DNA from 2 places in the Nocardia sp. NBC_01499 genome. Region 2 is predicted to be linked to the other one. Evidence: riboswitches for the same ligand, from Rfam matches in the RefSeq annotation. Region 2 holds a riboswitch; the other holds the start of a gene.

Region 1 (8,701 bases), 570 kb from region 2:
TCCCACTGTCTGCAACAGATCCTCGGCTTGTTTGCCGTCCAGCTCCGCATCGCGCAGGTCGACGAGCACCAGGTGTACATCGGTGCCGCCGCTGACCACGCCGATGCCAGCGGCCCGGCAGTCCTCGGCCAGCAGCCGGTCGGCGAGCAAGCGCGCACCGGCGAGGGTCCGCTCCTGCCGATCGCGGAACGCCGGTTCGGCCGCCATCTTGAACGCGACCGCCTTGGCGGCGATCACATGCTCGAGCGGTCCGCCCTGCTGCCCGGGGAAGACCGCGGAATCCAGCTTCTTGCCCAAATCCGCTGTGGCGAGGATGAATCCACCACGCGGCCCGCCAAGCGTCTTGTGCGTGGTCGAGGTGACGACGTGCGCGTGCGGTACGGGCGACGGATGCAGCCCGGCGGCGACGAGACCGGCGAAGTGCGCCATATCGACCATCAGGTACGCGCCGACCTCGTCGGCGATGCGCCGGAATTCGGCGAAGTCGAGGTGGCGCGGATAGGCCGACCAGCCCGCGACGATCAGCTTCGGCCGGTGCTCGTGCGCGAGCCGCTCAACCTCCGCCATGTCGACGAGCTGATCCTCGGCCCGAACATGGTATGCCGCAACGTTATACAGCCGTCCAGAGAAGTTGGCCTTCATGCCGTGGGTGAGGTGGCCGCCGTGGTCGAGCGCCAGTCCGAGGATGCCGTCGCCGGGACGCAGTAGCGCGTGCATCACGGCCGCGTTCGCCTGCGCGCCGGAGTGCGGCTGCACGTTGACGTATTCGGCGCCGAACAGCGCGCGCAGCCGCTCGATGGCCAGCGATTCGATCTCGTCGACGTGCTCGCAGCCGCCGTAGTAGCGGCGTCCGGGGTAACCCTCGGCGTACTTGTTGGTCAGCACGGTGCCCTGCGCCTGCATCACCGCGAGCGGCGCGTAGTTCTCCGAGGCGATCATTTCCAGTCCGCGCTGTTGCCGGTCGGTCTCCTGGTCGACCAGTGCGGCGACGACCGGGTCGAATTCGCGCAGCGGGACGTCGAGTTCGGTGCGGACAGCGGAGGCAGGGTCAGCCATGGGGAGCCTTTCGTCGACGCGTACGCGCGTGGGGGTGGCTCCTCCCGCTCTGTCCTATGGCCTGAGAGATTCACGCGTTGCCGCGTTTGCCCCGTCGGCGAGTGCGTGGTGCACTACTTTTCAGAGTTGCCTTATGCGCAGCGGTACTGGGCCTGAGAGATTCCCGGGAGGTGTTGCTCCTTCGGCTCTCCATCACCTGGATGGAGATCTCCCGCTGCGTGTGCGGCCAGTATTCAGTTGATTAGTTGTTGCGTATAGCGCAACACCTGCGCGACACGCGACTCAGTATTGTCGGCGGCCGCGCGCGTTGTCAATGGCGAACCGCACCCGGAGTCGTCAGCCGAAGTAGCCTAACCGACGACTGATGTCCGCGGCGCTCGCGATCGCCAGTTCGGCCGTCGGGGCGAAGCGATCGGGACCGAGGCGATAGGACGGCCCCGAAACGCTCAGTGCCGCAACAATTGCCCCGTTACCGTCGAGGACGGGAGCGGCGACGGCGTTCAGTCCGATCTCCAGTTCCTCACGCACACTTGCCCATCCGTTCTCGCGGACCGCCACCAACTGGGCAGCCAAGTCGGCGAGCTTTGTCAGGGTATTCGCGGTGTACGCCTCCAACTTCGGGCCTACCTGCTTGCGCATCGCGGCGGGTTCCAGACCGGACAGCAGCACCTTGCCACTCGACGTGGCATGCGCCGGACAGCTCTGCCCGACCCAGGACCGCAGCGCGATCGAACCGGTCCCCGCTGCCTCCACGATATTGATGATCCGATTACCGTCCAGCACAGCGATATTCGTGGTCTCCCCCGTTTCGGCGGCCAACGCGTTGCACGCGCCCTGGCTCTGCCCGACGAGATCGACCTGCGCACTGGTGGATCCGGCCAACCGGACAATGGAGAAGCCGAGCCGGTATTTGCCGCGCTCGGAAAGCTGCTCGACGTAACCGCGCGATTCCAGCACGGCGACCAGCCGGGAGACGGTAGATTTGTGCACACCGAGTTCGGCGGCGATCTCCGTGACACCGGCCTGGCCGAGCTTGGCGATGATCTCCAGCACGAGCAGTGCGCGGTCGACCGACTGCACCGCAGCGGCCCGGCCCGTGTCCTCACCATCCTGTTTCGCCATGACGCCGCCATTCTAGGCCGACGGCACCGCGAGACCGCGGACACGTCGCCGCACCGCAGCGATCTCCCGCAACGCGTCGTTCAGCAAACTCCGATTCAATGGCGACAACTCCGACATCAGCACGATATCGCCGGGCCGATGGCCCGCGGACAACTGCTCGACCTGATGCACCATCCGCATCCGCTGCAGCATGACGAACACCTCCGTGAGCACCGCGGCATCACGGTCGGCGATCACACCGGCCGACGCGGCGGCCGCCAACCGCACCGGTGTCGAGGCGGCGGTGACCCCGGCCGCAAGCCCACCCCACCGCGCGAGGTTGACGATCGGCACCAGCGCGTGGTTCTTCAGGTCGAAGGTGCCGCCGCGCCGGGAAAGCACGTCCCGCAGCGACCGCGCCCGCACCCGCCCCGACAACGCGTCGAGCAACTGCAGGCGCAAGGCATTCGGATAGTCGGCGCGCATCCTGCCGAACGCGGCGGGCACCGCGTGCAGCGCGGGGTCACCCCACACCACCCGCCCGTCGATGAGCAGCGAGGACATCACCAACCCGCGATCCTGCAGCGGATCATCGAGCCATCGCATCGCCGCCTTCGTCCAATCAGACCGGGATCGAGCGAATTTCGGCTTCGCGGCGATCGCCCCATTGCTGTCCGCGGGCAATCCGCAGGCGTCGAGGATGGCGTGCGTGCGCTCGGCGATCGCACGCAATCGCGCACTGGCGGTGGACAACTCGTCGGCCCAGGACAACGCGCTGTCCACATCCGAGGACGGCATCGCCTCGCGACGAGCGATGCTGCCGAGCGTCAGCCAGGCGAACCCGACGCTCGGTGCGTCGTCGGATTCGGCGAGCGCGAGTTCGAGTGCCTTGCGGATCACCGAGTCGATGACGACGGACAGAATGCCGCTCGTCGCGGTCGCCTTGGTTCCGTTGCGGAACAGATCGACTGTGGTACTGGGGATTTCGCGGGCGGCCCGCTGTAGCTGGGTCGCATCCGTGGCCGCGCCGATCGCGCGCCGCAGGATGAAACTCTGCCGCGCCGAGGCCGCGAGCAGCTCCGCGTCTTCGAGGACGCCGAGCACCTCGCCGCGCGGTGACACCACCGGCATGTGCCGGAGCCCGGCCTCGAGCATCTCCATCAGCACGGTCTCGGCGGGCAGGTCGGCGCTGACCCGGCGGGCCGGTGCGCTCATCGCCTGCGCGATCGGCACGTCGACGGGCAGCCCGGCCGCCACCACCTTGGTGCGCAGGTCCTGATCGGTGAAGATGCCGAAGTCGCCGTCGGGCAACCGGATCAGCACCGAGGAGACGCGACGCTCGGTCATCAGGATGACCGCGTCTCGGACGCTGGTGTCGGGTGTCACGAAAACCGCGGCCGCCGAGACGAGTTCACCGGCCTGGCGACTGCCGAGCACCTCCGACATCGGGGTTCGGTTGCCGGACACCGTCTTCCACGCCGACGATGCCAGAAACGCGAGTCCGTCCGGTTGCGCGAACTGCGCGCGGACCAGCTCGCCAGGCAATTGGATCAGCAGGCTGGTTTCGGTTGCCAGCGCGACGAATTCGGCGCTGCCGCCGGTCAGCAGCGGCACATAGCCGAAGATCCCGCCGGACTCGACGGTATCGATCGTGCGGCTGTCGTCCGCCAGCGCCGAAGCAGCGTCGGAACCGCTGCGCCGCAGGATGACTCGACCGGTCCACAGCATCCAGATATCGTCGGGCACCTGTACCGAGTAGTCGCGGATCACCGCGCCAGCCGCGAATTCGTGCAGCGAGGCGGCCGCGGCGAGCCGGTCGAGATCGGTGGCCGGCATCGACTGGAACGGTGCGTGCGCGCCGAGGAACGCCGTTAGTTCGCCCTCCGCAGGCATCTCCGGCTCACGTGGTCCTGAGGAGATCCGCGCACTTCTCCGCCATGGCCATGACAGTAATGTTCGGGTTCACCGCGGGCAATTTCGGCATCGCGGACGCGTCGACCACCCGCAGCCGCGTCACCCCCTTCACCCGCAGCTCGGGGTCGAGCACCGCCATCGGATCGTCGACCGCGCCCATCCGTGCGGTGGCGGCCGGGTGGTACACCGTGTTGTGGGTGGCGTGGATATAGCTCAGCAGCTCGTCGTCGGTCGTCGCGTCCGGTCCGGGGGCGAGTTCGGCGGCGACCCACTCGCGCAGCGGCTCCTGTGCCGCGATCGTGCGGGCCAGCCGAACTCCGGCGAGCATGACGCGTTCGTCGTGACCGTCCGGGTCGGTGAAGTACCGGGGGTCGACCTTCGGCCGGTCCCGGAAGTCGCGGCTGCGCAACCGGATCGTGCCGCGCGAGCGGCCCTGCGTGACATTGGGGGTGAGGCAGAAGCCGTTGTCGGTCGTCGGGTAGCCGCGGCGCAGGGTGTTCATGTCGAACGGCACGCTGCCGTAGTGCATCATCAGGTCCGGCACGCGCAGCGTCTCATCGGTGGTGGCGAACACACCGATCTCCCACCACTGTGTCGAGGTCTCGACCATCGGCCGGGCGGCATCCCAGAACACCAGGCCTTCCACGTGATCGTCCAGGTTGGCGCCCACGCCGGGCGAGTCGACCAGCACCGGGATGCCGATCTCGCGCAGATGATCGGCGGGCCCGATACCGGAGAGCATCAACAACTTCGGCGTATCGATGGCACCTGCGGTGACGACGACCCCGCGCCGCGCCGAGACGCTGTCGTAGCCGATTCCGTCGGGGCGTAGATACCGCACACCGGTCGCGGCGCGCGCGTCGTCGAAGAGGATCTCGCTGACCCAGCAGTCGGTGCGCACCTCGAGATTCGGGCGCGAATCCAGCACGGGGTGCAGATACGCGTGCGATGTCGACATGCGCGTGCCGTCCTCGGCCGCGTTGATCTGGAACCAGCCAGCCCCGTTGCGCACGGTGGCGCCCCGATTGAACTGGACCGTCGGCAGTCCGGCCGCCGCTGCCGCCGCGAGCACCGCGACGCCGCACGGGTCGTCGGGCGGCACGTCGCGCAGCCGGACCGGGCCGGTGCGGCTGTGCTGATCGCCGGGTGCGTCGTTGTTCTCCAGCCTGGTCACATACGGCAGCACGTCGGCCGCGCCCCAGCCCTTCGCGCCTAGGGCGGCCCACTCGTCCAGGTTCTCCGCGGGCGGCCAGAACGCGATACAGGAGTTATGCGAGGAACATCCGCCGAGGACCTTCGCGCGGGCATGGCGCAGAAAGCTGTTCCCGCGTTCCTGCGGCTCCACCGGATAGTCCCAGTCGTAGCCGGAATCGAGCAGATGCATCCACTGCGCGAGTTCGAGGATGGCGCGGTCGCCGACATCGGAGGGGCCGGCCTCGAGCAGGCACACCGATACCGCCGGATCCTCGCTGAGCCGCGCGGCGAGCACACAGCCCGCGGTCCCGCCGCCCGCGATCACATAGTCGAACACCGTGTCAGACATCGCTGCGCACCTCCACTGCGTGAGAAGCAAGAGTGCCGATTCGTTTGCGGCCCTTGATCCCGTACCAGGCGAGCCCGGCACCGAGGATGAGGCCGATGTAGACGAACGCGCCCCAGGTGTTGTACCAGGGTGTGCCATAAACGGATTGGCGCGGCCAGGCCAGGTTCAGCGCCATACCGACGCCCCACACCACGGCGATGATATTGACGACGATGCCCCAGCGGCCCATCGTGAAATAGCCGCCTTCCGCAAGCTCTTTCGGCGGCCACTGACCCCGCAGCCGCTTCTTCAGCATCGGCCCGGTCACCATCAGGTAGGCCAGGTAGATCATGATGATCGCGATCGAGGTCAGCACCGTGAAGATCTTCGGCTGGCCGATATTGACCACCAGGATGAGCGCGGCGAGGACGCCGATCAGGATGGCAGGCACAACCGGCGTCTGGGTCTTGGGATGCACCCGGGCGAGCTTCTCGCCGAACGGCAGCGCGTTGTCGCGGGCCATCGCGAAGGTCAGCCGGATGGCGGCCGTGTGCACAGCGAGCGAGCACACCGTCACCGCAATCACGATGCAGCACAGGAAGATCGTGCCGAGCGGACCCCACATCACCTCTTCGACAATGTGTTGCAGGCCGCCACTCGAGCTACCGATCTGCGGATCGTCGAGATCGGGGGCCGCCATCACCGCGAAGACCAGAATCGCGCCGCCGATGACGAAGGAGGCGAGCACCGCGCGCAGGATGGCCTTGGGCGCGGTGCGCCGTGGCTCCACCGTCTCCTCACCGAGCGAACTCGCGGTGTCGAACCCGTACATCACATAGCCGGAGGCGAGCGAGGCCACCAGGAACGCCCCGAGATAGCCGCCGGACTCGCCCGCACCGTAACCGTGGGTGGAGAAGAACACCTGCGGACCGCGAGTCGCGTTCGCCGCCAAGATGATCGCGATCAACACCGCCGCGATCAGCTCGATGAAGACACCGGCGCTATTGATCATCGCCATCAGCCGGACGCCGAGCGCGTTGACCGTGGTAGTGAAGATGATCATGATCGTGCCGAGCAGCACCGCGTTGGTGGCGTAGTCGTATTCGCCGCTGCCGTCGCCGATGATCTGGAAGCCACTCCACAGCCGTGGCAGATTCAGCTGGAGCGCGAGCACGACGGCGGACAGCGTGACGATCGAGGCGGTCAGCATCAGCCAGCCCGACGACCATCCGACGATTCTGCTGCCGAGTGATTTGGACCAGTTGTATACCGACCCGGCGACGGGATAACGCGCCGCGAGCTCCATGAAACACAGTGCGACGGCAAGCTGTCCGACGAAGACGATCGGCCACGACCACAGATACGCGGGACCCGCGCTGCCGAAACCGAAATAGAACAGCTGGAACGTGCCGGTCAGGATCGAGATATAGCTGACCCCGGCCGCGAAGCTGGCGAATTTGCCGATGCTGCGGTCAAGGGATTCCTTATATCCGAAATCCTCCATTCCGCTGTCATCGGACACACCGTGTTCCTTGACCACCATTGCTTACCGTGCCTTCCGCGGGCGGCCGTACGGGCTGTCCGGCCGATATGTGTTACTTACGATCAGACGCCCTTGAACCACTCCGCCGGCTTAGGTGCCGTGTTGTGCCAAATGTGTTTGATTTCTTGATATTCGGCCAGCCCGGTCGGGCCGAGTTCGCGTCCGTTGCCGGACTTCTTGAACCCGCCCCATTCCGCACCGGCGGTGTAATAGCCGAAGTCGTTGAGCCATACCGTGCCGTGTCGCAGCGCGCGCACCACCCGCTCGCCGCGCGCCGCGTCCGAGGTGCGCACACCCGCGGCGAGGCCGTATTCGGTGTCGTTGCCGAGCCGGATCGCCTCGGCCTCGGTGCTGAATCGCTCCACCGTCAGGATCGGGCCGAAGGTCTCCTCCTGCACGAGGCGCATCGAGCGGTCGCACCGATCGAAAATCGTTGGCAGGTAATAGCTGCCGTCCCGCAACGCGGGGTCGTTCGGCCGGGCGCCGCCGGTGACCAGCTTCGCACCCTCCGAAATGCCCAGCGCGACATAGGCTTCCACCTTTGCGCGATGTTCCTCGGAGACCAGCGGGCCGGTCTCGGTGGCCGGGTCGAGGCCGGGGCCGACCCGGATCTTCTCGGCGCGGCTGGCCAGTTCCGCGACGAAGTCCTCGGCGATGGACTCCTCGACGATCAACCGGGTGCCCGCCGAGCAGACCTGGCCGGAATGCAGGAACACGCCGGTCAGCACGTGGTCGACGGCGCTTTCCCAGTCGGCGTCGGCGAATACGATGTGCGGGTTCTTGCCGCCGAGTTCCACCGCGACCTTGGTGACGTGCTCGGCGGCGACTTTGCTGATGGTCCGGCCGGTGGCAAGGCCGCCGGTGAACGAGATGAAGTCGACGTCGGGGTTGTCGGTCAGCGCCGTGCCGAGCACCGCACCGCTGCCCTGGACCAGGTTCAACACCCCGGCGGGTACGCCCGCCTCCTCGGCGAGTCGCGCGAATTCGATGGTGCTCAGCGGGGTGACCTCGCTCGGCTTGAGCACCATGGTGCAGCCGGCGGCCAGCGCGGGCGCGACCTTCCACGACATCTGCAGCAGCGGATAGTTCCACGGCGCGATGAGCACGCACACCCCGATGGGTTCATGGACCACCCGGCTGATCACCGCCGGGTCGCCCACGTCGATCAGCCGGTCCGCCTGCACCGCGACCGCGCTCGCGTAGTAGCGGAACACCGAGATCACGTCGTCGATGTCGATCTCGCTCTCCACCAACGTCTTTCCGGTATCGGCGGTCTCCAGCCGCGCCAGCCGATCCTTGTCGCGGGCGAGCAGGTCGGCGATCCGCAGCAGCAGCGCCGCCCGTTCGGCGACCGGTGTGGCGGCCCAGCTTCCCTCGTCGAAGCTCGCGCGGGCCGCGGCGACGGCGTCGCGCGCGTCGTCCGGGGTTGCCTCGTCCACCGTCGCCGCGACGGCGCCGTTGGCCGGATCGATGATCTGCCGCAGCCCACCATCCGCGGCATGCGTCCATCGACCGCCGATGAGTAGATCCGGATCACCATTCATCTCATGTCACCTCACGTCACC
Region 2 (8,701 bases):
GCTGTTCGAACTGGAGGTCGCGGACGCCGGCGACCTCGACAAGACCCTTGGTGAACTGTTGGATGCGGCAGGTTATCAAGGAGTTATCGGGGGCTGAATCAGCCTTCCCGGTTCTACCTGCACGGGCACGCCCTGGCAGGGTACGGTCAATGCCAACAGATGCGCCGACAGTCATTGTCGGGAATCTAGGGACTCGACGGCAGGTCGTGGTGCCACAGGTATCACCTGCTTGCATGGATAATCAGGTTCGAGGAGGAGAGAAACGGTGAGCGAGAACAAAGACCCGGGTTACGGGGAGACCGCGGCCGAGACGACGTCGGTCTTTCGCGCGGATTTCCTGAACGAGGTCGACGCGTCGCGCTCCGGAGAGCCGGCCGGCGAGCAGCCGGTGCAAGGGGTCGAGGGTCTGCCTGTTGGTGCGGCCCTCCTGGTCGTCAAGCGCGGTCCGAACGCGGGCTCGCGGTTCCTGCTGGATCAGCCGACTACGTCGGCGGGCCGCCACCCCGACAGTGACATCTTTCTCGACGACGTCACCGTCAGCCGTCGGCATGCCGAGTTCCGTCAGGACGACGATTCGTTCCAGGTTGTCGACGTCGGCAGCCTGAACGGCACCTATGTGAATCGGGAGCCGGTGGACTCCTCGGAACTCCAGAACGGCGACGAGGTACAGATCGGTAAGTTCCGTCTCGTGTTCCTCACCGGACCGCGGGCCCAGGCCAACGACTCCTCTGCGGGTGCAGGGAGCCTATGAGCAGCGGCGCTGGGTTCTTTCTCCTCATGAAGGGCTCGGAGTCATGAAGGACTCAGCGCTGTGACCGGCGCGGCGCAGTGGGCGCGCGGAGGGATGTCGATCGGCTCCGTGCTCGACCTGCTGCGTCCGGACTTTCCGGACGTCACCATCTCGAAGATCCGCTTCCTCGAAGCGGAAGGCCTGATTCGGCCGGAGCGCACGCCCTCGGGCTACCGCAGATTCTCCATCGCCGATTGTGAACGGCTTCGGTTCGTGCTGACCGCGCAACGCGATCAGTACTTGCCGCTCAAGGTGATCAAGGAACAACTCGAAGCGATCGACAGCGGTGCGGCGACGCTCGGTGTGCGGGAAGCCCGCGCCCGGGCGCACTCCGGCCGTGCGGGTGCGTCGGAGTCGGCACCTACGGTGTCCGACTCCGAGCACCCGACCGCGCCTGGCGGGAACAGGAACGGCGCCGCGGCGCCGAGGAGGCTCGGCGTGGTGCCAAGCGAGATTTCCCCCGACGATCTGCGTTTCGATCACGAAATCCGGCTCACCCGCGCCGATCTGCTCGCGCAGGCCGACATCGACGAAACCTTTCTCAACGATCTGATCCGAGCGAACCTGATTACCCCGGGTGCCGCCGGATTCTTCGACGGCGACGCCGTCACGCTGGCCAAGACCGCCAAGGCGATGGCCGAATTCGGTTTGGAGGCACGGCATTTGCGTGCGTTCAAGCTGGCCGCCGATCGCGAGGCCGCGCTGGTCGCGCAGATCGCCGCCCCGATCGCGAAGAGCCGCGACGCCGGTGCGCGCGCCAGAGCCGAAGAAACGGTGCGCGAACTCGCGGCGCTGTCGCTGACGTTGCACGCCTGTCTGGTGAAGTCGTCGGTGCGGACGTCGCTGGGCGGCTGAACATCCCGCACAAACCGCTGATGCGGAATCCGTGTCATGTTTCAGTCATCCAACACGCCGATTTCGGCTGTGCACACCGATCGCTGCACCCGCGTGGGTTCGCCTAGACTCGTTGGTACGGCGAGCTGGGCGGTGGTCGTGCCGGGTGGCCGGAGGATTATGGGAGGCAGTGCGGTGAGTGAGCGAAGCGAACGAATCATGTCACAGCGTGCATCGCGCATGCCGGAACTGAGCGTTAGCGAGGTGGAGGCATGAGTGAAATGCGTGTGATCGGCATTCGTGTCGAACAGCCACAGAATCAGCCCGTGCTGTTGCTCCGTGAGGTTTCGGGGGACCGGTACCTACCCATTTGGATCGGGCAGGCCGAGGCAACGGCGATCGTGCTGGAGCAGGAGGGGGTGACGCCGATCCGTCCGTTGACCCACGATCTGATCAAGATCCTGATCACCGAGCTCGGGCACACCCTCAAGGAAGTGCGCATCGTTGATCTACAGGAGGGCACCTTCTACGCCGACCTGGTGTTCGAGAACGATCTGCACATCTCGGCGCGCCCGTCCGATTCGGTAGCGATCGCCTTGCGGGTCGGTTGCCCGATCTACGCGGAGGAGCCGGTGCTCGAGGAAGCCGGGCTCGTCATGCCGGACGAGCGCGAGGACGAGGTGGAGAAGTTCAAGGAGTTCCTGGAGTCGGTCTCGCCCGACGATTTCAAGGCCACGGATAGCTGAACAGGATCTTTCCGGCAATCCGGCGTTTTCGCGGGATGACCGGGGGATCAGCCCTTAACCAGAGCTTGAGAGTTTAACCGCGCGTCGCGTTTGGCCTGACGATGGTGCTCCCTGGACAATCAGGGGGAGTAATCTCGATAGTTGGGCCACGTCCGTTTTGGCCAGGTCGTCAGCACCGCAGTGGTCGAAACGGAGCCGGGTCATCGATGAGGCTAGCCGTCGGCGAAGCAAGGGAGTGGTCAGTGGCAGAGCAATCGCAGGATGTGGTACAGCCAGGCCTGTTCCCGGACGACTCGGTTCCCGACGATCTGGTCGGCTACCGAGTGCCAAGCGCATGCCAGGTGGCCGGGATCACCTACCGGCAGCTCGACTACTGGGCGCGCACCGGGTTGGTCGTGCCCTCCATCCGCAGCGCCGCGGGCTCGGGGAGTCAGCGGCTGTACTCGTTCAAGGACATCCTCGTCCTCAAGATCGTGAAGCGGCTGCTCGACGCGGGCATCTCGCTACAGAACATTCGGATCGCGGTCGATCACCTACGCAGCAGGGGAGTGCAGGACCTCGCGGGGATCACCCTGTTCTCCGACGGTACCTCGGTGTACGAGTGCACCTCGGCCGAGGAGGTAGTCGATTTACTGCAGGGCGGGCAGGGCGTTTTCGGTATCGCCATCAGCGGTGCCATGCACGAGCTCACCGGCGCGATCGCCAACTTCCCCGCGGAGCGCGCGTCCGCGGTGACGGAACGGCCGGAGGACGAGCTTTCCTACCGGCGCAAGGCTCGGATGAGCCGCAAGACTGGTTAAAAGTAGACAGCTGACACAACACCCCGCCTCCCCGATAAACAGAGGGTAGCGGGGTGTTGTGCTGCGTGGCACTTCATTTTCCTGAATGGACCACTTCGTGTGGAGCGGTTCTAAAACATTGCGTTAAGTAGATATGCGCATCGATCTATGTTGTATGGCCACAAGCCCGCGGAGCTTGCGTGACGAGCGCGACACCGCAAGGAAGGGACCGGTGCCACGTTCTGGCGTGTCGTCGGCTTAAACTGGTAGCGCGCCAACGCCGTGCGGGAGAGTCCCGGGTTCTATAGAGTCCGGGCGCCGAAGGAGCAGCACCTCCCCGTCAATCTCTCAGGCATCAGGGACCGTGCGGGCTTGGGCGCCTCTGGAAAGCGGTGGCTTCGGGCCGCCCGCCCATGGGGAAAGGGGCTCGACCTTCATCGCGGTCGCGCGTCCGAATCTCTCAGGCAACACGACAGAGGGGGAGGGCTGGTACCCGTCGACCCCCCGTCGACCCGCCCGACCCAATGGGAGCTTCCGTGACTCGCTCATTCGCCGATCGCCATATCGGACCCGACCGTGGCGAACTCGCCCGGATCCTGGACGTCGTCGGCGTCGACTCGCTCGACGAGCTCGCCACGAAGGCCCTGCCCGCGAGCATCCTGGACGGATCCGGCCTGGCCGGATTGCCGCCTGCCGCAACCGAACACGAGGTGCTGGCCGAACTCGCCGGGCTTGCCAACTCCAACACGGTGGCCACCTCGATGATCGGGCTCGGCTACTACGACACGCTGACCCCGCCGGTGCTGGTGCGCAACCTGCTCGAGAACCCGGCCTGGTACACCGCCTACACGCCGTACCAGCCGGAGATCAGCCAGGGACGGCTCGAGGCGCTGCTCAACTTCCAGACCATGGTGTCGGAGCTGACCGGCATGGACGTGGCCAACGCGTCCATGCTCGACGAGGCCACCGCGGCCGCCGAGGCGATGACGCTGCTGCAGCGGGCCAGCCGGTCCAAGTCTTCGCGCCTTGTCATCGATACCGACCTGTTCCCGCAGACCAAGACCGTGCTGACCACTCGCGCGCAGCCGCTCGGTATCGAGCTCGTTTCGGCGGATCTGTCGTCGGGTGAGCTGCCCGAAGGTGAATTCTTCGGTGTGCTCGTGCAGGCGCCCGGCGCGTCCGGACGGGTAGTGGACTGGACATCGCTGATCGGCGCGGCGCACGAGCGCGGCGCGTTGGTCGCGGTCGGCGCGGATCTGCTGGCGATGACGTTGATCGCCTCGCCGGGCGACCAGGGCGCTGATGTCTGCTTCGGCACCACCCAGCGCTTCGGTGTGCCGCTCGGGTTCGGCGGCCCGCACGCGGGGTATCTGGCAGTGCGCACCGCGTATGCCAGGCAGCTGCCGGGCAGGCTGGTCGGCGTCTCGGTGGACGCGGACGGTGACGTCGCCTACCGGCTGGCGCTGCAGACGCGTGAGCAGCACATCCGCCGGGAGAAGGCCACCTCCAACATCTGTACCGCGCAGGTGCTGCTCGCGATCGTCGCGGCGATGTACGCGAGCTACCACGGTGCCGACGGCCTGCGTGATATCGCCCGCCGCGTGCACCGGCACGCCGCCACCATCGCCGCCGGGCTGGACGGCGCGGTCGTGCACGACACGTTCTTCGACACCGTGCTTGCGCACGTGCCCGGTGGTGCGGAAGCCGTTGTGGCGAAGGCGAAGTCGCGCGGGATCAACCTGCGCCTGGTCGACGCCGATCATGTCGGCATCGCCTGCGACGAGGCGACGACCGAGTCGCACGTCGCGGCGGTGCTCGAATCCTTCGGCACCACACTGTCTGCCGAGCCGACCGAACCGGCTCCGGCCGTCGCGATCGAGAACCGTACCTCGGAGTTCCTCGACCACCCGGCGTTCACCAAGTACCACACCGAAACCGCCATGCTGCGCTACCTGCGGTCGCTGTCCGACAAGGACATCGCCTTGGACCGCAGCATGATTCCGCTCGGTTCCTGCACCATGAAGCTCAACGCGACCGCCGAGATGGAGGCCATCACCTGGCCTGGCTTCGCCCGCGTGCACCCGTACGCGCCGGTCGAGGACGCCCCCGGCCTGCTGCAGGTGATCCACGATCTGGAGCAGTGGCTGTGCGACATCACCGGTTATGACTCGGTGAGCCTGCAGCCCAACGCGGGTAGCCAGGGCGAGTACGCCGGGCTGCTTGCGATCCGGCGCTACCACCTGGATCGTGGTGACACGCACCGGGATACCTGCCTGATCCCGTCCAGCGCGCACGGCACCAACGCGGCCTCGGCGGCGATGGCCGGGCTGCGCGTCGAGGTGGTCAAATGCCGCGAGAACGGCGATGTCGACCTGGACGACCTGCGCGCCAAGATCGCCGACCACGCCGACCGGCTGGCCTGCATCATGATCACCTACCCGTCCACGCACGGCGTGTATGAGCACGAGGTTTCGGAGCTGTGCGCGCTGGTGCACGACGCGGGCGGTCAGGTGTACGTCGACGGCGCGAACCTGAATGCCCTTGTCGGGCTTGCCCGTCCGGGCCGGTTCGGCGGCGACGTCAGCCACCTGAACCTGCACAAGACGTTCTGCATCCCGCACGGCGGCGGTGGCCCCGGTGTCGGTCCGGTCGCGGTCCGTTCGCACCTGGCGCCCTACCTGCCCGGCGACCCGTTGGTGACCGACTCGCACGCGGTGTCGGCGGCCAACTACGGTTCCGCCTCGATCCTGCCGATCACCTGGGCCTACATCCGGATGATGGGCGCGGACGGCCTGCGCAGCGCCACGCTGACGGCCATCGCGTCGGCCAACTACATCGCGCGCAAGCTCGACGAGTACTTCCCGGTGCTCTACACCGGTGAGCACGGCATGGTCGCGCACGAGTGCATCCTCGACCTGCGCGAGATCACCAAGCAGACCGGCGTGACCGTCGACGATGTCGCGAAGCGGTTGGCGGACTACGGTTTCCACGCGCCGACCATGAGCTTCCCGGTCGCAGGCACGCTGATGGTGGAGCCGACCGAGAGCGAAAACCTGGCCGAGCTCGACGATTTCATCGAGGCGATGATCGCTATCCGCAAGGAGATCGATCAGGTCGCGGCCGGTGTCTGGCCGGTCACCGACAATCCGCTGCGCGGCGCGCCGCACACGGCGGCGAGCCTGGTCGGTGAGTGGGAGCACCCGTACAGCCGCGAAACCGCCGTTTACCCACGGGGTCTCGGCCACGCGCGGGCCAAGGTGTGGCCGCCCGTCCGTCGTATCGACGGCGCGTACGGCGACCGCAACCTGGTCTGCTCCTGCCCGCCGCTGGAGGCGTACGCCGACTGACGGCATCTACCGCAGACGCCCTCCGCTGACATCAGCCGGAGGGCGTTTGCGCGTTGCGAGTCGCCGCACGCTTTCTGATGTCCCGCACCTGGAATCGCATGCGAAACTCGGTGCGGGACATCAAGAGGCGCGCGGCTTTACGGCGCGGTGAGCGACTGGACGACGGCGGAGCCGAAGCTGATGTCGTCGGAGGTGGCGAGGCGGGTGTAGGTGCCGCCGGTCTGGTCGGAGATGCTCTTGAGGGTCTGCGTGCCCTGCCCGCCGATCACGATGATGTCGACGCGGACCGGGTGCGCCTTGTCCATCGCGGCGGCCATGTCGCTGGCCAGTTTGGCGCCGGTGACGGTCGAATCGTCGTCGGGCCCATCGGTAATGAGCAGCACCGAATTCGTGCGGCCCGCGGTGTAGCCGTTGATCGCGCTCTTGTAACCGGCGATCAGGGTCGGGTACGCCTGATCGGAGCGCACATCGCTGGCCTTGACCGCGTCCAGTGCGTTGCTGAGCTTGGTGCGCTGATCGTCGGTGAGTTTGGCGGTCGCGGCCTGCACCTTGTAAGGCGTTGTGCCGTCGAGGTTCTTGCCGTAGGTCCAGAGGCCGAGGCCGAAGTCCGGCGGCATCACGGTCAACGTGGAGTTCAGTGCGGCAAGGACATTCGCGAGGCGGGTCGTCGAGCCGTCGGTGGTCGACATGGACGCCGAGACGTCCACCAGCACAGTGGATTGCACGCCGAGCACCGGATTGGCCATGGTGGCACGGACTTTGTCGAGCGCTGCCCTCGGCGGTACCGGGGTGGTGGCGGGCGCGGTGGTGAAGCCCGCGGCGGTGAATGCCTGTGCCTGTTCGGGTGCGCGCAGGTAGTCCGCGAAGAGTCCGCCGATGAGGTTCTGGGTCTTGTCGACCCACGGTCCCGACATCAGCGCGGCCGGGTGGTCGGCCATCGGCGTGGCACCGGCCGGATGGAAGACGGTAAGTCCCGCTTGGGTTTTCGCTTGCTGTTCGGTAGTGGCGACCGCGTGTACGGTGGCCGATTGCGGCGCGCCGGTGATGATGCCGAACGCGGCCGCGGTGTCCGTCGCGTCCGGTGCGGTGGCGGCGAGTCCGGAGATGGCGGAGACCGCCTGTCCGGACTGCGCGGCTTGCTCGCTGAGCGGTTCGGCGCCGGATACGGCGGACCCCACCGCTACGGCGGCGGCCAGGGAGGAGTCGCCGGGCGGCAGTGCCATGCGCAGGCCACCCCAGCCGGGCAGGCCGACATCGTTGAGCGAACCCTGTTGCAGGCGTGGAAGATCCGCCCAGGTGGTCTTGGCTTGTTCTAGCGCGCCACGCAATTGGTCAGGCACCGCGAGAACTATCGGGCTCACCGCGATCGGCGCCGGCGTGCCCTCGATCATCCCGGGCACCCGCATGGACTCGATCGAGCGCGTCGAATCGGGGATCCACAGCACCGGCTGCGGGCCGAGGTTCTGGTCCCATGGCTTGCCGCTGGTGAATGCCGTGACGATCGCCGCGGACGGTTGCGCGGTCACCACCACCTGTGCGCAGTGGTCACGCACCTTGGGTTTGGTCGCGTTGTATCGGTCCGCGATGCCTCTGACCTGCGTGGCGATGTCCGGATCCGCGGTCACGTACAGCGTCGCGGGACCGGAAACGCACTCCGCCGCGGCCGCGCTGTCCTCGGTAGCTGCCCTGTCGCGTAGCTGAAACCACGCGACGACCCCCGCGACGAGCAGCAAGATGGCCACTACTGCGATAACCGGACCTTTGCTGACGCCCCGAGATCGGATTCCGCTGCGATGAGTGCCCACGGTGCACAGTCTATGTTCACCTGCGGTTTGCGGGCTCGGCGAGTCTTGCGTGCGGCGGCGAGCCGCGCTGAACTGCCCGCCGCCGTGTCTGGCGGGACACGGCGGCGGCGTTCATGGGCGGACGAGCTGTCCTCGGTCGAACTCGTGGCCGCCCCAGACCCCGGACTGGCCGGTGCGGGCGGCGAATTCGCCGCAGGCCGCACGGATGGGGCAGCCCGCGCAGATACCGCGCGCGTAGTCGAAGTCCTGCGACGGGTACGGGAACCATGCCTCGTGGTGCGGGTCACCGCGGCAGGCGGCCCGATGCCACTCTCGGGAGTCCGAGAGCGGGAGCAGCTCCGCCAGGGTCAGCTGCACGACCGCGGTGGTCTCAGTGTGAACGGTCATCACGATCCTCTCC

What was found. Region 2 has a riboswitch for glycine ahead of gcvP (aminomethyl-transferring glycine dehydrogenase). Riboswitches for the same ligand answer to the same signal wherever they lie in the genome.
Region 1: linked by a shared signal. The riboswitch ahead of glyA (serine hydroxymethyltransferase) and the one ahead of gcvP (aminomethyl-transferring glycine dehydrogenase) in region 2 are both predicted to bind glycine.

What each region holds. Positions count from the first base shown of each region.
Region 1 is NZ_CP109426.1:677,367-686,067, forward strand. Features, by position in the region: gene glyA (serine hydroxymethyltransferase) at 1-1,056, opposite strand, end outside; glycine riboswitch at 1,096-1,190, opposite strand; gene OG203_RS03135 (IclR family transcriptional regulator) at 1,393-2,178, opposite strand; gene OG203_RS03140 (putative nucleotidyltransferase substrate binding domain-containing protein) at 2,191-4,050, opposite strand; gene OG203_RS03145 (GMC family oxidoreductase) at 4,058-5,614, opposite strand; gene OG203_RS03150 (APC family permease) at 5,607-7,136, opposite strand; gene OG203_RS03155 (aldehyde dehydrogenase family protein) at 7,199-8,680, opposite strand; gene OG203_RS03160 (aromatic ring-hydroxylating dioxygenase subunit alpha) at 8,687-8,701, opposite strand, start outside.
Region 2 is NZ_CP109426.1:104,422-113,122, forward strand. Features, by position in the region: gene gcvH (glycine cleavage system protein GcvH) at 1-97, shown strand, start outside; gene OG203_RS00390 (FHA domain-containing protein) at 266-751, shown strand; gene OG203_RS00395 (MerR family transcriptional regulator) at 845-1,645, shown strand; gene OG203_RS00400 (bifunctional nuclease family protein) at 1,897-2,370, shown strand; gene OG203_RS00405 (MerR family transcriptional regulator) at 2,577-3,170, shown strand; glycine riboswitch at 3,425-3,524, shown strand; gene gcvP (aminomethyl-transferring glycine dehydrogenase) at 3,674-6,496, shown strand; gene OG203_RS00415 (VWA domain-containing protein) at 6,634-8,301, opposite strand; gene OG203_RS00420 (WhiB family transcriptional regulator) at 8,413-8,688, opposite strand.